Regions from separate parts of the Paenibacillus sp. J22P90 genome, predicted to be linked through region 1. Evidence: a T-box and tRNA genes for the amino acid it is inferred to sense, from the RefSeq annotation. Region 1 holds a T-box; the other holds one or more tRNA genes.
What was found. A T-box is a leader RNA that pairs with one kind of tRNA and senses whether it is charged. The one in region 1 lies ahead of ileS (isoleucine--tRNA ligase), so its partner is inferred to be a tRNA-Ile.
Positions count from the first base shown of each region.

Region 2: it has a tRNA-Ile gene. The T-box ahead of ileS (isoleucine--tRNA ligase) is inferred to sense a tRNA for this amino acid. The anticodon was not compared.

Region 1 is NZ_JCAUAY010000010.1:200,274-210,601, reverse strand. Features, by position in the region: gene ileS (isoleucine--tRNA ligase) at 1-2,056, opposite strand, end outside; T-box leader at 2,138-2,392, opposite strand; gene AC58UX_RS27375 (hypothetical protein) at 2,544-2,705, opposite strand; gene AC58UX_RS27370 (LLM class flavin-dependent oxidoreductase) at 2,983-4,323, opposite strand; gene AC58UX_RS27365 (aldo/keto reductase) at 4,320-5,321, opposite strand; gene AC58UX_RS27360 (ABC transporter permease) at 5,358-6,236, opposite strand; gene AC58UX_RS27355 (ABC transporter ATP-binding protein) at 6,265-7,044, opposite strand; gene AC58UX_RS27350 (LLM class flavin-dependent oxidoreductase) at 7,428-8,783, shown strand; gene AC58UX_RS27345 (LLM class flavin-dependent oxidoreductase) at 8,809-10,161, shown strand; gene AC58UX_RS27340 (aliphatic sulfonate ABC transporter substrate-binding protein) at 10,239-10,328, shown strand, end outside.
Region 2 is NZ_JCAUAY010000005.1:177,181-187,508, reverse strand. Features, by position in the region: gene AC58UX_RS18180 (alpha/beta hydrolase family protein) at 172-999, opposite strand; gene AC58UX_RS18175 (hypothetical protein) at 1,189-2,325, shown strand; gene AC58UX_RS18170 (DUF1906 domain-containing protein) at 2,376-3,116, opposite strand; gene AC58UX_RS18165 (DUF2277 domain-containing protein) at 3,257-3,529, opposite strand; gene AC58UX_RS18160 (ATP-binding protein) at 3,708-5,351, shown strand; tRNA gene AC58UX_RS18155 (tRNA-Ile) at 5,489-5,562, opposite strand; tRNA gene AC58UX_RS18150 (tRNA-Met) at 5,573-5,649, opposite strand; gene AC58UX_RS18145 (hypothetical protein) at 5,738-5,902, opposite strand; gene AC58UX_RS18140 (dipeptidase) at 6,130-7,512, shown strand; gene AC58UX_RS18135 (GNAT family N-acetyltransferase) at 7,548-8,051, shown strand; gene AC58UX_RS18130 (RidA family protein) at 8,268-8,654, opposite strand; gene dapA (4-hydroxy-tetrahydrodipicolinate synthase) at 8,673-9,548, opposite strand; gene AC58UX_RS18120 (LysR family transcriptional regulator) at 9,625-10,328, shown strand, end outside.

The DNA of each region.
Region 1 (10,328 bases):
GCAAGGTGCTATGCAATCTCGACAAGATCCAGCGGTCCAATACATGCACAGCGACCTGCCGCGGATGTTCTTCAGGTTGATACCCATCTATCGTCGCATACAGCGCATAAAAAGCATGCGTATTCGTGATCGTATCGATGACTTTAGACTTCGCTTCAGCTACGATTTGCCTGGAAAAACGTTTGCTATTCCAAGGTGCACTATCGGATAACAACGCCCACCGAAACGCATCCGCCCCATATTCGTTGATGATTTCCCAAGGATCAATGCCGTTGCCTTTGCTTTTGGACATTTTTTGACCATGCTCATCCAGTACATGACCTGTTGATAGAACAGCCTTATAAGGAGCTTTCCCATTATAAAGCGTGGAGACGGCCAGCAAGCTGAAAAACCAACCCCTCGTCTGATCAATCCCCTCGCAGATCATGTCGGCAGGATACTGTTCACGAAATTGATCCGTATGCTCAAAAGGCTGATGATACTGGGCAAATGGCATGGACCCGCTGTCGAACCAGACGTCGATCACTTCTGAGGTTCGATCCATGATACCTCCGCAAGAGCACCGTAGCTTCACATCATCCACGTAGGGTTTATGCAGTTCAAGACTTTCATCGATGGGATGGATGGACCGATCACGAAGATCCTGGTGGCTGTCCGGTGCATATTCCACTGAACAATCTTGGCAAACCCACACATTTAGCGGCGTTCCCCAATAGCGGTTCCGGCTGATATTCCAATCAACGAGATCTTCCAGAAATTTACCGAAACGTCCTTCACGAAGATGCGAGGGATACCAAGTGATCTGGCTATTGTTCTCAATTAACTGATCTTTGATGGCCGTCGTTTTGATGAACCAACTCTCTGTCGCGTAATAGAGCAGCGGCGATTTGCAGCGCCAACAGAAAGGATAGCTATGCTCATATCGTTCTTTGGAAAACAACAGATGACGCTCGGACAAGTTTTTGACAATATCCACGTCGCAATCTTTCACGAACCGTCCTGCAAAATCAGTGATTTGATCGGTATACCGACCTGCCGCGTTCACGACATTTACAAAATCCAATTCGTGCTGACGAACGGTACGATAATCATCTTCTCCGTGAGCTGGAGCGATATGGACGATGCCAGTACCGCTGGCGTCACTGACATAATCCGCATCGACAACGATATGTCCTTTGTTCACACGCAGATAGCCAAATGGCGCCACATAGGAAGTGCCTACAAACTCAGAACCTTTATGCGTGGATAGGATCTCATAGTTCTCTTTCATTACTTTTTCAACGAGCTGGCTAGCGACGATATACACTTCACCATTTTGCTTAACTTTGGCATAATCCAAATCTTTGTTCACAGCCAGAGCAACATTGGCAGGCAGCGTCCATGGCGTTGTCGTCCATGCCAGAAAATGCTCTCCACTATTCGTGCTAGTGAACTTCACGGTGGCACTCAAATCCTTGACATCTTCATACCCTTGCGCAACTTCGTGAGAGCTCAGCGTTGTCTGACAGTCCGGGCAATACGGGCTTACGCGATGACCTTTATACAGCAGCCCTTTTCGATGAATGGTAGCTAAAATGTGCCATACACTCTCGATATACTCGTTCGTCAGCGTCACATACGGGTTCTCCATGTCCGTCCAGTAGGCGATCGCTTCGGTCATTTCACGCCACTGTTTCTCATATTCGAAAACACTGCTTTTGCACTTCTCCACGAACTCGGCGATGCCGTATGTCTCGATTTCCTGTTTGCCGGAAATGCCTAATTTTTTCTCCACACCTAGTTCGACGGGAAGACCATGCGTATCCCAACCTGCTTTGCGGACGACGCGGTAACCGGACATCGTTTTGTAACGGCCAATGAAATCCTTGATAACACGCCCAAGTACATGCCCGATATGCGGCTCCCCATTTGCAGTCGGAGGTCCTTCGTAGAAAACAAAATTCGGCTTCCCCTCGCGGTTTTCAATGGATTTGCGAAATGTATTGTTTTGTTTCCACTGCTCGAGAACTCGAAGCTCGCGATTCCTTGCCATCTCTTTCACATCAACTTTTCTCATACTTCTCATCCTCCCGCTGGCTATAACTTGAAGTTCATTCATTGACGGATACATTGGAAAAACGCAAAAAAATCCCGCCCCATAAGGGACGAGATTTCATCTCGCGATACCACCCTAGTTCCGCACAGATTATGAAAAACATAATCCTACGACACCTCACTACGTACCATCATACGCGTCCTTTGTAACGGCAGGACCCCGGGTCAGCTTACATCACTTCTTCAGCTTTCCTTCTCGGAGAGGATTTTCGACTAAAGCTTGAACGTTGGCTTTCAGCGTGTGCCAACTCTCTGTGGAACAAGGGCTTAGTGTACTCTTTCTCGTCAATGAATTTATTCGAACATTCAGTTAATTTATTTTTGCATCAAAATGAAGAAATGTCAACCGTGTTCTAGCCTGCCATTATAGAAACAGGCTGCCGATGATGGATATCGGCAGCCTGACGAATTATTGTGCTATCATTTACCCGAAGTCGGGATACTCGGTTTTAAGCTTTTTTAATCGTATAAGAACCAAAGCGCTCGATTTCTTCAAGAGCCTTACGTCCAAAAGACTCTATTAACTCGTCGGCTCGAATTTTAGTTCCTCCAAGAGTAAGCCCGTCCCAGCGTACAATTTTACCGTCTTTTACCAAAAAATAATCATCCATACTATAACCTCCCAAATTAATATTTTGGAAATCGATGTGCGCTAGCATACGCAGAGTATGAATCTGCCTATCCATATTTTAGCACAATCTGTATGGGAAGCAAAAACAAGCTTTATGACTTCAGAAATGTTGCCGAACTGTGCTTGGCTACGCATCTATAGCCACTATTCCCTTCGCTCAGGTTGGCTTGCGTCGAAGCCTGAGCCGAGGGGATAGTGACCAGAAGCTTGGGCGATGAAGTCCTCTCCCGTGTCTGCGATATGTACTGTAAGACCCTTCAGGGTCTTACAGCTCCCGCCGCTCGCGCGTCACCCAAGCTTCGCACATTGCCTGGCCGCGCCAGCCCTAGGTTCTCCCGAAGGGTCTTCCCTTCGTAAGCTGTACGGAACAAGCCCCGATTCTGAAGCTCGGGGATAACCTTCTGCACGAAGGCTTCCAACCCGCCGGGGAACGTCTGCGGCAAAATATTGAACCCATCGGACGCGCCCCCGCGGAACCATTGCTCAATAAAATCGGCAACCTGCAGCGTCGAGCCGGTAAATGTAATATGTCCATGGCCGCCCGCATGGCGGTAGATCAGCTGCCGAATCGTCATGCCTTCACGGCGGGCCGCATCGAGAATGACTTCCTGACGGCTGCGAATGCCGTTGAACGCTTCAGCCGTCTTGGCTTTGTCCAGCGGAACGGGACCGTCCAGCGGATACGCTGCCAGATCGACATCGAAGCGCTCGGACATCGCACGCAACGCTTTAGGCAAATCCATTAACCCATTCAGCTCAGCTTCAATGTCACGAGCTTCAGCCCCCGTATCCGCAACGATTGGGCTGAGTCCGGGCAAAATATGCAGCTCATCAGCCGAGCGGCCGTACTTTTTCAGTCTCCCTTTGACATCCGAATAAAACGCCTGACCAGCACCAAACGTCTGTTGTGCGGTAAAGATAACCTCGGCCGTACGCGCAGCAAGCTCCCTGCCTTGCTCGGATGAACCCGCCTGAACAAGCACGGGATAGCCTTGCGGCGGACGCGGAATATTCAGTGGCCCCTTAACGGCATACACATTGCCTTTAAAGTTGATCTCACGAACTTTGTCCTCCGCAATGAGGATGCCAGCCTGTTTATCGTACACAAGCGCATCATCCTCCCAGCTATCCCACAGCTGCTTGACCACTTCAACGAATTCCTCTGCGCTGATGTAGCGCTCGGTAAGTTCAGGATGTTCGGATCGGCCGAAGTTGTGCGAAGCATCGCCAGCACCCGTCACGATATTCCATCCTGCCCGCCCTCCGCTAATGTGGTCAAGCGAAGCAAATTGTCTGGCTACGTGGAACGGCTCATTGTAAACTGTCCCAACTGTTGCAATGAGTCCGATATGACGAGTAACGGCTGCCAACGCAGCCAATTGCGTAAACGGCTCAAGCTTAGCCGTACGTCCGGCATAGCCGTCCGCTAAAAAAACCGAGTCCATCAGACCCCGTTCGGCGATCAGCGCCATTTTGCTCAAATAATGAATGTCGAGATCCCCTTCCGGATACACCTCCGGATGACGCCATGCCGCTTCATGATGACCGGCCGCTCGCAAAAACACGTTCAAATGCACCTTCCGCTTCGTCTCGCTCATCGGGTGATCAACTCCAATTGCTTGCCGCTTGTAATCGCGTCAATCTCATTAAGCTCCTCGCTGCTTAGCTTCTCGCCTAGAACCGGCAGCACTTCAGTAATATGCTGCGGCTTGGAAACACCGAGTATCGCAGACGTTATCGCCGGTTGGCTCAACACCCAGTTCAGCGCTAGCTGAGCCAACGTCCAGCCTCTCCGATCCGCAATCGGCTTCAGCTGCTCCACGATGTGGAAATTGCGCTTCTGCTCCAGCAGCACCTTCAGACGCTGCTCGCCTGCGGCTCCGCGCGACCCAATCGGCGGCTGCCCGCCGTAGCTGTACTTGCCTGTCAGCAGGCCGCGTCCAAGAGGACTGTACACAATGACGCCGACGCCTTCGGATGCGGCTAGAGGCAACAGTTCCTGCTCAATGCCCCGAGCGATGAGACTGTATTCCGGCTGGATGCTTTCGTATCTTTCCAGTCCAAGCCGAGCGGAGATGCCGTGCGCCTTGGCAATTTGCCAAGCGGCATAATTGGAAGCGCCGATATAGCGAACTTTTCCTTTTCGCACCAGATCATCCAACGCACGCAACGTTTCTTCCAGCGGTGTTTCTTCATCGAAGCGATGCACTTGATAGAGATCGATGTAGTCCGTTTTTAGCCTTTTCAAGCTATTGTCGATCGCACGTTCAATATGATATCGGCTCTGGCCCGCATCATTCGGTCCTAGTCCCACTCTGCCGTGAACCTTGGTGGCGAGAACAATTTGATGTCTGCGCGCGCCCAGCAGATTGCCTAGAATCGTTTCGGATTCGCCCGTTTCGAGCGGATTCCCTTTATCCATCCCTGAGCCATACACATCGGCTGTATCGATCAAAGTAATTCCTGATGCTAACGCCGTATCGAGCACCTCTGCCGATGCTTTCTCATCAATCCAGCGACCGAAAGCCATCGTTCCGAGACTCACTTCGGATACTTTTAACCCTGATCTGCCCAATCTTCTTTGTCCGATACTCATCTCCAACATCTCCTCACGATTAGTTAAATTGGCCTTTTAACCATTAAAGCTGTCTCGCCATTTGAGCAGCTTTTTCTCTAATACCCGCACCAGCGAATCTGAACCTTTTCCGACAAAAGCAAAAATTAAGATGCCGACGAACACAATCGCCGTCTGTGAAAACTGTCTGGCATCCATAATCAGATACCCCACGCCTTCGCTGGAGCCCATGATTTCAGCCACGACTAAGCCGAGCCAAGCGACCCCAATAGATAATCGCAATCCTAATAAAATGTTAGGCAGCGCTGCCGGAAGCACCAGCTTCGTTATTTGTTGAATTCGATTAAATTCCAGCACGCGCGCTACATCGAACAATTTGGAATCCACATTGCGGATGCCTAGAAACGTCTGTACATAAAGCGGAAAAAAGGCGCCTTTTGCAATTAATAAGATTTTTGAAAACTCCCCAAAACCGAACCATAAAATGAATAGCGGCGTAATCGCCAAGTGGGGAATCGTCCGCAGCATTTGTACCGAAGGGTCTACCGACTGCTCAAACTTGCGGAATAGGCCCACTAATAAACCGAATAGCAGCCCCAAACTTCCTCCTACCAAAAATCCAACCGCTGCGCGCCAAATACTGATTTTCAAATGTTTAAATAACTCCCCGGTAATGAGCAGGTCATAAAAGGCAACCCCAATTTCAGCTGGCGTCGGGAGCAGCGTCTTCGAAATAATGCCTAACGAACCGACAATTTGCCAAATGATAAGGACGGTTAACGGCAAAATCGATCCTCTTACGACGAGCAGCCACTTCGAATCTTTTTTCGCTGCTTTCAATGCGCTTTGGCTTTGCTGGGGAGACTGTGCTTCTTTGGGAGCCTTTGCTTGTACAAGTCCCTTTCCAACCCCTGTTACTACTTCTGCTTGACTCATACGGATTCACCTCTTCTCTTATTTTCTTTTAAATACCTGAGCTATCGATAAGCTCCAATTCTTCGACCCGCTCGAATTCACTCATCACGACTTTGCGCAATTCCAAAAAGGAAACCGACGCTTTCTTTCTCGGATGCGGCAGATCGACCGAAATAATGTTACGAATTGTACCTGGCCTTGCATTCATCACAACGACACGGTTCGCAAGGAAGACAGCCTCATCAATATCATGGGTAACCAGCACCATCGTCGTGCGTTTCGCTTCCCAAATGTTCAGAGCAACCTCCTGTAGATGTGATCGTGTAAAAGCATCCAGCGCTCCGAACGGTTCATCCAGCAGCAGCACTTTAGGATCACGCAGCAGAGCTCTTGCAATCGCCACGCGTTGCGACATTCCCCCGGATAATTCTCGCGGGTAAGCTTTCTCGAAGCCTTTCAGCTTGACCAATTCAATCAATTCATCGACTCTTTTGCGCACCTCAGGATCCTTTAAGGAAAGATCGGCGGCTATATTTTTCTCAACAGTTAACCAAGGAAATAAGCGATGCTCTTGAAAAATAAACCCTTTATCAATACCAGGCTTAACAACCTGCTGGCCATCCAGCAACACTTTTCCCTCATGCTCCGTATCTAGTCCTGCAATGATCTTTAGAAGCGTGCTTTTACCGCATCCGCTGGGTCCGATAATCGTAATAAATTCACCTTGTTTAATGCTTAAATGAATGTTGTTCAGAGCTTCAATCCGAGTGCCTTGAGGCGTGTGAAACCATTTGTGAGGCAGATCGATATCTAGTGTAATGACACTCATTGCTGCCCCCTCCTTACTTGCTTCTGCGAATGAATACTTGACATAACACATCACTCCTTCAGGAATCTTAAAAACACAAAGACTCCCGACCCGATTCTACGTAAGAATCGAATTGGAAGCCTCCAGTTGTCCGGTGGACTTATTCATATGAGATACAAAACTGCAAAAATCTTGAATGTAAAGCGATCATAACACCAGCCCTTTCATTGGGTCAATCATTATTTCTCATAAAACCCACTTGAATAATCGGGAATAACCTGATAACATGACTCCAACAACATAAATTAGCTCATTGGTCATCCAAAGGCTCCCTAACTGACAGCGTTTAAGACGTTGCTCATCTTACGGAGTCTTTTTTTATTTCACGAATTGGAGGCAAAAAAATGACTCATCATAATCAACGGCACATGCACCTTGGCGCATTTCTATTTCAGGTTGGTCACCACGTCGCCGCCTGGCGACATCCAGATACGGACGCGCACGGCATCCTGAAACATGCTTTCTATGAGAACTTTGCCCAGCTGGCGGAGCGCGGAAAATTCGATATGATTTTTCTCGCCGATACACTGGCTGTCGCAAACTACAATCAAGCGGGTTTTAAACATACCGTTTCTGTTAGACCTGAGCCATTGACCCTCCTCGCTTATTTATCCGGCGTGACGAAGCAGATCGGGCTTGCGGCTACGGTGTCAACGACGTATCACGACCCTTACAATTTAGCACGCGAATTTTCTACGCTTGATCATCTCAGTGGAGGTCGCTCCGCTTGGAACGTCGTGACATCAGGCCGTAATGAGGAGGCGCAAAATTTCGGTCTCACTGCACATCCTGTTCATGAGGATCGCTACGAGCGAGCTCGGGAGTTTGTTGATATCGTCAATAAGCTCTGGGATAGCTGGGAAGATGACGCGATTATCGCTGACAAATCAAGCGGACAATTCGCTGATCCCGACAAGGTGCACGAGCTTCATCACCGAGGTCAGTCCTTCTCGGTCCGTGGTCCGCTGAACCTCCCGCGTTCCCCGCAGGGCAGACCCGTGGTCATCCAAGCGGGCGCTTCGGAAACCGGAAAGCGGCTTGCTGCTGAAACGGCCGAAGTCGTCTTCACCGCTTGGCAGACGCTGGAAGAAGCGCAGCGTTTTTACCGTGAAGTGAAGTCTCTAGCCGTTGCGAATGGCCGCTCAGCGGATGATATCAAGATTATGCCCGGCATCTTTGCCGTCATCGGGGCAACCGAGGAAGAAGCGAGGGCTAAGGAAGCAATTCTTCAGGAACAAGTGCTGCCAGCTGTCGGACTTTCCATGCTTTCCGCTTCACTGAACGTCGATTTGACCGGCTATCCGCTGGATGGTCCTCTACCCGATCTGCCCGATCTTGGAGACGTCAATGGAGGCAAAAGTCGATTCCAGCTCGTCTCCGAAATGGCAAGGCGAGACGGCTTAACGATTCGCCAGCTCATTTATCGCGTGACTGGCGCTCGCGGGCACCGCACGATTGCCGGCACGCCGAGCCAGATCGCGGACCAGCTCGAAGAATGGTTCACGCATGGCGCTTGCGACGGCTTTAATATTATGCCGCCAACGCTGCCCGGCGGCCTTGAGGATTTCGTCGAGCACGTCATTCCTGAGCTGCAGAGAAGAGGCTTGTTCCGTACCGAATATACGGGCACAACATTGCGGGAACATCTCGGTCTCACTCGTCCTGTAAGCCAATTCGCCAACAGCGCATCAGCCATTTAAATATTCATTCGAGGAGGCATCCATTATGGGGAATACAAAAAAACAGCTTCATCTGGGAGCATTTATATTTGGCGTCGGCCATCACGTAGCCGCTTGGCGTCATCCGCATACAGATACCAGCGGTCTGCTCACGTTCAATTTCTATAAGAAGTTTGCGCAAATCGCCGAACGAGGCAAATTCGATATGATTTTCGTGGAGGATATCCCTACACTGCCAGAACGTCTGGAGACGGCTGTTCGACATACCGTGCCCGTTCGGGCTGAGCCTCTTACGCTGCTCTCGGCGTTGGCCTCAGTCACTAAGCATATTGGTCTTGCAGGTACCGTATCCACCACATACAGCGAACCTTTCCATGTTGCGCGCAAATTCGCTTCACTCGATCATCTTAGCGGAGGCCGAGCGGCCTGGAACGCGGTGACGACAAGCATGGAAATCACTGCGCAAAACTTCGGTCGGGATCATCACTTGGACCACTCGCTTCGCTACGAACGAGCCAAGGAATTCGTCGATGTGGTCACAGCGCTTTGGGACAGCTGGGAAGAAGACGCGCTTGTGATCGACAAAGCGTCAGGTATTTTTGCTAATCCGGATAAAGTCCATGCTGCGGCTCATCAAGGCACTCATTTCTCTGTTCGCGGTCCATTGAACGTCCCCCGCACCCCGCAAGGCAGGCCCGTCATCGTTCAAGCCGGTTCGTCCACGACAGGTCAGGCATTTGCTGCGCAAACTGCCGAAGTCGTGTTCACGGCGTGGCAAACGCTTGCGGAAGCGCAAAGCTTCTACGCCAGCTTGAAAGGTCAGCTGCCGGAGTACGGTCGCTCACCAGATGAGTTGAAGATTTTGCCTGGCGTCCTGCCAATCATTGGAGCTACCGAAGAGGAGGCCCGCGAGAAGGAAGCTGCTCTTCAAGATTTAGTTCACCCGGCTGTCGGCCTATCCATGGTATCCGGTGTACTGCGGCATGATCTATCCGCGTATCCGCTGGACGGCCCGCTGCCAGATTTGCCAGACTCGACCGACATTAACGGCGGCAAAAGCCGATATCAACTGATTCTGGATATGGCTAGACGAGAGCAGTTAACGATCCGTCAACTGATTGCCCGAGTAACTGGCGCACGCGGACACCGCACGATTGCAGGAACGCCTGTCCAAATCGCAGATATGCTCGAGGAGTGGTTTGTCAACGAAGCCTGCGATGGCTTTAACATCATGCCGCCCTATTTGCCTGAAGGCTTAGAGCAATTCGTTGACCTCGTAGTCCCTGAGCTTCAACGACGCGGATTGTATCGCACGGCTTATACGGGCCGAACGCTGCGTGAGCATCTCGGGCTCGCGCAGCCGAAGAATCGCTATACGAAGTCAGCCATTACATTATGAGATTTAATGAGATTTAATGAGATTTAATGAGATTCGATGAGATTTAACAACCATCATATATAAAGGAGTTTTTAACTATGTCTACTAAAAGAGGGTCTTTCAAGCACTTATCTGTTCTAGTCTTTCTCATTTTTGCACTGACCTTAACAGCTTGCGGGCAAGGCAGT
Region 2 (10,328 bases), on a different contig from region 1:
TTATCCCTGTGATGTATTGAATTATAGCATAAATGACAAAAATTTACATCAATTATAATTGAGATAATTAGTGATTAATATGTTTCAATTATAACATGCCATACAAAAAACTTCATAAAATAAAAAAACTCCCCCCACGCTGTTTCATCTGCGCAAGGAAAGTTCTAAAGCCTACACCAACATCTCACGTATCACTCGTTTCGTCTCATCAATCGCTTCTCTCAACGGCACTGTCTCGCCCTGAAAAGGATGCACACTCCCAAAGGTATGGTTCCCCTCCGGAATCCTCACCCACTGAATCGCAGCTTGGCTAGCCACCAATTTTTCCGAGCCTCGAATGAGCCGTTCCCCATCCTCTGTTCCTTGGATTAGTGCTATCGGGAAGGTCGCCTCACGAACGCGACTAACAATATCAAATCTCTCCTGATTCCGTTCCATGTCTTCTAAAATCTCAAAATCAAGCGGCATCATCTGCTTCGTCCGCCCGTTCAAGGTATAGGAGCGGCCTGTAGCCCGCATCTCCTCTTTATTTTCCGCTGTGAGCAAATCCACATGGGCAATCCCATTCCAACTGATGACGCCGGCAATCTCGTCTGGATGATCTAATGCATAGATCAGGCTCACACCTGCCCCTCTGCTATGCCCTAGCAACAAGATCGGATTCTTACTCGTTCCTTCATTTTGAATATATGTAATGACAGCCTGAACGTCCTCAAGATCTTTGGAATAAGTATCACGAGCAAACTTGTCCAACTCCGTAAAATCCATTAAATTCTCGCCAACACCATTATGCGAAAAATTCAACGCAACAACATCCACGCTCTCAGCTAACTCACTAGCTACATGCGGGAACATCCCCCAGTTTTTGAACCCTTTGTACCCATGCATGAGAAGTAATGTACCTTGACTTGGTTCGATTCGTGCTTTGTAGATATCACCTCGCACCACACGACCCTCAGACATATGTATTTCAAAAGGCAGTCCTTTATAAGCTTCCATTTGATCTCTTTCCTCCCGCTCCAAATAGATTTATCACTCACATTCTTTTTGTTATTTTATCACAATCTAACTTGAACATGGGAGCACGCTTGGCTCTGCTCAGCAATTGTTTTTTTATAAAATCAACTTAAAAAGTAAACACTTAGCTATGGCTATCTACAATTCAAAAAGGAGGAAGACCTCACTCACATGTTTTCAGTTCGATCTCACAACAGGCAGCTACACCTACTCGTCACCTTCCTTCTTGTGGTTATTTTGAATCTATGGATAGGAGCTGGAACGCATGCGCAAAGCTTCACCCCACTACATCAGGAAGCTACAGCCGAGGATACTTTTCAATTGCTTGTGAAGTCCTCCCCTCGGGCTGCTTATCAAACAGAATCGACTTTTGCAGATAAAACGTTACATCTTGCGCTTGAAGAAGGGACGGCTGGAAAGCCATATGTGGAACCTCTCCTCCCAGACACCACACTCCGCTATATGAAAAAAGGGCAATCCGTCCTGTTCGGCGTGACGCCAACTGGTGAGATTATCGATTTAGCTGCGAAGCAAATTATAACAGTCTCGTCGAAGGCGCACGAAGCGCTTCAGGCACAAGTGCAAGCTCTCCGCGCGAAGCACTATGGAGAGCTGCTCACCTGGGAGGAAGCCAGTCCCGTGCTTCCTAAATACAGTTCCTTCACCGTCCTCGACGTGGAGAGCGGCCTTAGCTTTGAAGGGCAGCGTCGCGCGGGCTCCCATCATGCGGATGTACAGCCGCTTACGAAGACCGACTCCGCGACGCTCAAAAGCATTTATGGCGGCCAATGGAGCTGGGACCGCCGAGCGGTCCTAGTGAAGCTGAACGGCCGCACGCTGGCCGCCTCCATGCACGGCATGCCGCATGGCGGTGATGGTATACCGGGAAATGACTTCGACGGTCATTTCTGCATTCACTTCCTCGGGAGCGTGACCCACGGCTCCCGCTCCGTTGACCCGGCGCACCAAGTCATGGTGCACCGAGCGGCAGGCTTGCTGCTGGACTACGTCAGCAAGCTCTCCCCCTACGCGCTGATCGACGTCTGGATCAGCGCCGCACATCAAGGTGACCTGCAGCTGCTGCAGGTCACCACAGGGCAAGAACAGGCGATGCACGTGCGCAGCATGCGCCGCTCAACCAAGTTCAAGGAGCAGGATGTGTCCCAGCTCCTTGAACTCAACACAGCGGTCGACGTGACGATGACCGCAGCTAGAGCTTCCGCGGTATCGAGCCGCCACGTACGCTTTCATTTAGAACGCGCCTCTTTGCAAGATCGGTGGTACATACGCACCGCGGAAATCCAATGATTAAAGCCCGACAGCTCAAGAAGAATCCAGAGCTGCCGGGCCTTATTATTTTACAGAGGTTGACCAGAAGCCTTCCGCAATTCCTTGGCAAGTCGATGAAATTCATCTCGAGCAGCCTGCGAAGCCGTTGCCATGTAGCCAGCTGACAAGAATGGGATGATCGCATTCGCATCTTGAACCGAAAGCGGATAGCTAGGCGGTTCAGGCGTTACCCTTTTGTTCCACCAACCTTCATTCCCATAAGATTCATCATGATCTATCGCGATTCCATTCACCATCACATCATTCAAATATTGATAAATATGGATAAACGTTGATTTCTTCCCCGCACTCCAAGCGTAGGTTTGCCAGAAATGAGAGCAAGCACCTGCGGCATTCACAGCCTCCATCACGGCATACGAACCATACACCCCTGTTGTAAACGCAGGCGTAGCTTCACTTGCAGCTTGTATATAGGCAATGACCGTCGGCATTTGTGCAGCAGAAACATCAAAGTCTACAGCAAAGTAGATACAGCTGCCTTCTGGCTGACCTACTCGCGCTGCAACTTCCAAAGCCGTTGCCCCATCCGCCAATCCGGCGGCTCTTCCACCTAGCGCACGATTCGCTGTGGTCTCATAAACAGAAACCAACTGCAAACCCGCATCACTTATTATATCAGCCTCTGATTTCGTTAAAGCTTTTGCACCAGTTGGCACTAAATACCTGGCAACAAAGACATATCCTTGTCCGAAGAAAGTAGCCGCTCGTTGTGCCGTCAGCGGCGTTGAACAATCAAACCCTTTCGTCACTTGCACTCACCTACTTTTCATTTGGTATACTCAGCATATGTGAAATAAGACCTACCCGACACCACCAGAAAACTAGAGGGCTTGTTTTCGGGCTCAAAAAAAGGCTTCTCTCCGTAGAGAAAAGCCCCGTTCTGGCATACTTATTTCGTACCAAATCGAATCGCATTTCGCTCCTTGGCACGTATGGCTTCAACCTCGCGATTACGGGGCTCTGCATGCGTAACCAAGGAATCCATTAGCTTTTGCGCTGCCAACGCTACCTCTTGAACAGCCTGCTGGAATGCAGCTTCATTCGCTTTGGAAGGCTCTGTAAACCCAGATATCTTACGTACAAATTGCAGCGAAGCAGCCCGAACTTCATCTTCCGTTACAGTCGGTTCATAGTTAAACAGTGGTTTAATATTTCGGCACATCACGGACTCCTTCAGGGACTTGAACCCCAACAATCAGTTAAGAGTAATTACGATGTTTTCACTATAATAGATGACATGCGTTTTTACAAGTTGCTATAAAAATATAGATTTATATGGTAATACTGGTCTCACAAGTTTATGATAGAAGGTATACCGTAGTGAATATTAATAGATATGGGTGAGTATATTGTTTCTTTTCGACTATATTGTAAATCTCTCTATTTTTTCACTCTTGATCAGTACACCAATCGTAATTCGCTCGTTCGTAATCCGTTCGTTCTCAAACTATAGATTAATGAAGCAACACCACCTTTGGGCAGGATTTTATGGGGGGCTTGTTTCCATTATTCTTGTCATGTTGTCGGTTAAGCAACTAGGCTTTTCTTACGACATTCGGTATGCCCCTGTCATTCTAATTTTCACTTATTTTGGTCCAGTGGCAGGATTAATTACTGGTTTTTTCTCTTTACTTGCAAGGCTATACGCCAGTGGAAATTGGGTACCTGCAATCGTGGGATGGGCACTCATCATGACAGTACTCTCTGCCCTCCATGCGGTAATTAAGCATCTCTCTCCGCTTAGAAAAAGCGCAATCTTATATGGAGCCTATATTTTTCTCTATATGGTGACTGTACTTTCGTTTCAAATTTTACTGGACCAGCCTCTTTTTCACCTTCAATACGTATTGTTTGTATTGTTGGGTGTCATCCTCGGGGGCTTATTGATTGAATCCAATGAGAGACTCCGAAGAATCATTACCGAGAAAAAATCCATCGAGAAAAACTTAGAAACCAGTGAATCCAAATATCGATTGATTGCTGAAAATACATCCGACCTTATCATGGTTATGGATAAAGGTCATTACATTAGTTACTTTTCGCCTTCTCATGAGCACGTATTGGGTTATCAGAACTTAAAATTGCAAGGTACGGAAATTTGTAAGCTCATACATCCCGATGATTTGAGCATATTTAAGCATACATTAACTAAAATGTTTGAAAAGATGGAATCACATGCTATGGAATTCCGGTTACTGCATATAGAAGGACATTGGATCGAATTTGAATCTCGCTGTATGCCGGTTAAAGGAACTTGCGGTAGTGTCGAACACATCGTCATTATTAGCAGAGATATCTCTGAACGCAAAAAAGCAGAACAATTCCTATTGCAGTCGGAGAAGCTTTCCATTGTCGGGGAAATGGCAGCAGGTGTCGCTCATGAAATTCGAAATCCACTTACAACCATTAAAGGCTTTCTTCAAATTTACAAAAAGGAAAATCCCTGGATCAAATATAATGATTTACTCCTTAGTGAGCTGGAACGTATTGAAATCATTACGAGTGAACTCCTTTCTTTGGCCAAACCGCAAGCTGCTCAACTTTCCCGAACGGATCTAAAAGAATTAATTAAACATACGGTCGAGTTTCTCTCACCCCAGGCCCTCTTGCGCAATATTGAATTTATATTGAATGTCGAACTTGCTAGTTTATTTATAACCTGTGAAAAAAACCAGTTAAAACAGGTCTTTCTCAACATTTTAAAGAATGCCATAGAGTCCATGCCTCATGGCGGAGAGATTCAGATCAGTCTGCGACAAGTGGAAGATGAGTGTGTGATTGTGGTTAAAGATCAAGGTTGTGGGATACCTGAGGAGATAATGCCTCGTTTAGGGCAGCCTTTTTATACGCTGAAAGAAAAGGGAACTGGGCTCGGGCTTATGATCAGCCATAAGATTATTAAACAACACCATGGCAGTATTACGTATCAAAGTAAAATAAATGAAGGAACATTGATCGAGATTCGGCTTCCGTTGGAAGGATGATGGCTCAGACGGATTTCTGCCTAAAGTGCTCAAAATGTGCACAAGCCCCTCATTTCCATCATCACGATGGAAAACGAGAGGCTTGTTTTGTCTCTAAAATAAATAAAAACCCTTATCTACCAAGGGTTTCCGTGCTATGGGCCCAGAGGGACTCGAACCCCCGACCAATCGGTTATGAGCCGACCGCTCTAACCAACTGAGCTATAGGCCCTAATGAAATTTGGTTGCGGGGGCAGGATTTGAACCTGCGGCCTTCGGGTTATGAGCCCGACGAGCTACCGAGCTGCTCCACCCCGCGTCATGTGTGCCGCTCAACAGCGACAAAAATAAATATACACTAACGGCGCGGGCTTAGTCAAGCGTTAATTTATGCAAAGTTTAATCTTTTAGGTGTTATACCTTACGCCAAAACGACCTTTTTTCGACTTGTAAACTTCAACTTCCTGCGGGCACTCATACCCATAGATCCACCAATCTTCTTCCATTCTTTTCGCTAAACAGCCAGCTTGAAACTTCGAGTCATATAACTTCGCCCAATAAATCCAGTTCATGTTCATCACTCCATTATATTCAGATCGTTACCTCTAGCTTAACCATAATAAGGTTCTCTTATTAGCAATCCAAGTCACGGCGTACCCTCATTGGACGAAAATCCAGCTTTTTTTGACCATATGACAAATAAAATGTGACGGTTTACAGGAATAGCAGGAATTTCCCTGCTTTTGGGGAAGTTAAGTGATGTAGACTATTTGGCAGCAGAAAAAAGGAGCAAACAACCATGATTGAATCGATCAAAAGCTACTTACAAACGCATAGGGATGAACACATAGAGGAACTCTTGGCGTTTTTGCGAATTCCAAGCATTAGTGCGGTTGCCCAGCATCAACCCGATATACAGCGGTGTGCTGAGTGGACTGCACAATCATTGACAAAAGCAGGACTTGAGAATGTCGAAATCATGCCAACGAAAGGTCACCCCGTTGTTTACGCGGATTGGCTGCACGCACCTGGCAAACCGACGGTTCTGATTTATGGCCATTATGATGTACAGCCTGCAGAGCCTTTAGAGCTGTGGGAAACGCCTCCTTTTGAGCCGATTATTCGTGATAATAAGCTCTTCGGACGTGGCAGCACGGACGATAAAGGCCAGCTTTTGCTTTACGTAAAGGTGGTTGAAGCTTTCCTCCAAACACATGGGACGCTTCCCGTTAACGTGAAGTTCTGTATTGAAGGCGAGGAAGAAATCGCGAGTAAAAACCTCCCCGCTTTTGTTGAAGATCATGCAGCGAAATTGCAAGCCGATTCGGTAGTATTATCCGACACGCAAATGCACGGTCCTGGCAAGCCAGCGCTTATGTATGGCCTGCGTGGCTTAGCTGGATTCGAGATCACCATCGACGGTGCGAATAGCGATCTGCATTCCGGACTTTTCGGCGGTGCGGTACAAAACCCGATTCACGCGTTGTCCAAGCTGCTAAGCTCCTTTCATGACGAGGATGGTCGAGTAGCGGTACAAGGTTTCTATGACCGTGTTATTGCCCTTTCTGACAAAGAACGAGAGGCGTTCAAGCAAGTGGAACCCGATGAAAACAAGGTTCGCACGAATTTAAATGTAACGGATCTGTACGGAGAAAAAGGCTTCTCCTTCTATGAGCAAACGACTTCCCGACCTACACTCGAAATCACTTCCGTAAGTGGCGGTTTCCAAGGTGAGGGGATCAAACCGATCATTCCAAATCGTGCTATTGCTAAAATCGCATGTCGTTTAGTCGCTGCGCAGGTGCCTGAGGAAATCATGGATTTGGTCGAAGCCCATATTCATGCACAATCGCTGCCAGGCGTGTCCATTACGTTGGACCGTCAATTGCGAGGCAATCCTTTTATCACACCGATCGATGAGCCTGTTATGGTTGCGGCGGCGGAAGCTTATGAGGAAACCTTCGGTGAATTTCCGGTATACACGCGGAGCGGTGGGTCAATCCCAATTGTTGAAGTATTAGGCCGTGTGCTGGATGCCCCTGTAGTGTTGATGGGGTTCGGATTGCCTGGGGAGAATTTGCATGCACCGAATGAGCATTTCCATTTGATGAATTGGGACAATGGCACGGAAACAATCAGCCGTTACTGGCTGAAGCTTGCTGCTCAATCCGAGACGAAATAGCATCTAATTAAGCTTAAGCAAAAGGAGTAAATTTCATGGGGAAGCAATTACATATCCGCGATGCACAATTGGAAGATTTAGCTGAAATCGTACGCATTTACAACTCAACAATCGCAGGTCGTATGGTTACCGCAGATACGGAGCCTGTCACAACAGCCAGTCGTGAGCGATGGTTTCATGAGCACTCCCCTGATTTTCGCCCTTTATGGGTGCTTGAAAATGAGGGCAGCATCTGTGGCTGGCTGAGCTTCCAGTCGTTCTATGGGCGACCCGCCTATAACGCCACTGCGGAAGTTAGCATTTATGTAGATGAAGCATATCGCGGTCAAGGTATTGGACGCTTGTTGATGGAACATGCACTGGAAGCAAGTCCTAAGCTTGGTTTGAAATCATTGTTAGGCTTTATTTTCGGCCATAATGAGCCGAGTCTGCAGCTTTTCCGCAAATTCGGCTTCACCAATTGGGCGCATCTGCCCGGCGTCGCCGAATTGGATGGCATAGAGCGTGATTTGATCATTTTAGGTAAACGAGTGGGCTAAACGTTGGCTGCTGCTAACGGACACAAATGAGCTTATACGTAAAAAACAACGACCTACTTTAACGTCTAACGGACACTGAGACCACTATTTGGCTCAAAATAGGAGATTCGCTCCCCTAATGAGGCAATAGTGACTCTAGTGTCCGTTAGAATTCTATTTAGACGATTACAGCAGTATAGTGACGCCTATGTCCGTTAAACGACGCCTAATCGTGGACTATCCTCTAACAACCGCCTCCACCTCGATCTCAATCAGCAATTGCGGGTCTATCAGCGCCTTCACCTCAACCATGGTCGCCACAGGCTGCACATCCCGAAAAAACTCCCCATGCGCTCTACCAAACTCTTCCCATCGCGTAATATCCGTCACATACATGCGTGTACGTATGACATCTGCCAGCTGTGCACCTAGCTCATTCAACGCTTGCTCGATCGTCTCCAAAATGAATCTAGCCTGTTCATAGGCATCGCCAACGCCAACAACCTCGCCATCCTTCATCGCCGTTGTCCCTGCCACCTCAATACGGTCGCCAACACGAATCGCACGACAGTAGCCAACAACCGGCTCCCACGGAGAACCTGTGAACACTTTTTTTCGTTCCACCCTTAACACACTCCTACTCTACAAATACACCGCTAATTTCGCTTGCAAACTCTCTGTCACTGGCAAAAGCGGCAAACGCAATGCTCCCGAGGCTATGACGCCTTGTTGATGAAGCAGCCATTTGAGCGGAGCTGGATTCGGCTCTTGAAAGAGCAAGCGAACAAGCGGAAGCAGGTCTTCGAATTCTTTGCGACTTTGCTCCAATTCACCAGCCACAAAACTCCGATAGAACGATACAAACCGCTCCGTCTCCACGTTCGCAGAAGCACTCATCACACCTTTAGCCCCGGACTGCAGCGCTGCATACAGCAGTGAATCTTCGCCGCAGAGAACAGGTTTAGAGCCAAGTCGCGTCAACTCCGTAACTAGCCCCGTATTCGGCGTGCTGTCTTTCATCCCGATAACACCGTCGATGTCGAGAATCGTACGCACGGTATCGAGTTCCAACGTTACACCTGTACGATGTGGTACATCATACAATATCACCGGTACGCCAACACTTGCAACACGGCGAAAATGTTCAATAATCCCCTGCTGGCTTGGCCGGTTGTAATAAGGAACGACAACTAAAGCTGCTTCGGCTCCGAGCTCTCCAGCCTGCTCTGTCTTTTTAACCGTGGATAACGTATCATTCGTGCCTGTTCCAACGACGAGCGGGACTTGCACATGAGCAGCATCGCGAGCCGCCTGTGCGGTAGCGAACAAGACGCCTAGTTCGTCTTTCGTAATGGTAGGTGATTCCCCTGTCGTTCCATTGACAACCAACCCATCTATTTCATCTTGAAACAAGTTATAAGCCTGGTTATAAAAGGATGCTGCATCCACTTCACATTCTTCATCAAAAGGGGTGATGATCGGTACATAAATCCCCTGTAGGTCCTGTTCTTTTAGCATATCAACCATCTCCCTGCCTCGTTTGTTTGTACATTTACTTTAGCATGGAACTATCCATCACAGTTAGCTATAATAAATGATAGAACTCATCAAAAATTTTGATATTAAAGCGAGGCTAGTCATGGATCTGACGTATTTCCGCACCTTCCGAGAGGTTGCTCGAAGGAAAAGCTTCACACGTGCTGCAGAAGAATTAGGCTATGTGCAATCCAGCATTACGATGCAAATTCAAAAGCTGGAACGTGAATATGGTGTTCCCTTATTCGAAAGATATGGGCGACAATTGCGGCTCACACCACCTGGTGAAAGCTTACTTGTGCTAACTGGGCAAATGTTGGAGCTCTATGATCAATCCAAAGAAATGATTGCCCATCAAGTAAGTGGAACGTTGACCATCGGTACAATTAACTCCCTAGCTGCCTACTATTTGCCCCCTTTTCTCCATGAATTAAAGCAGCTATATCCCGGACTTAATATCCAGTTATTTCCTGACAGTGAAACCTCTATCCTTTCCAAGGTAAAAGAAGGCGATTATGATATTGGACTCCTATTAGATCAATATCCAGCAGATCCCACACTTGCATGTACAAGTGTCCGAGAGGAACAGCTGGTCTTCATCGCTCCAGTGGACCACCCTCTGGCTGGGCAAGAGCATATTCAGCTCGCCGACCTTGGAAATACGGAATTTATCGTAACGGAAGCAGGCTGTATTTATCGTGGGAAGTTTGAACGATTGCTGAAGGACAATGCTGTTCAGCTGCAAATCGGTTTCGAATTAGG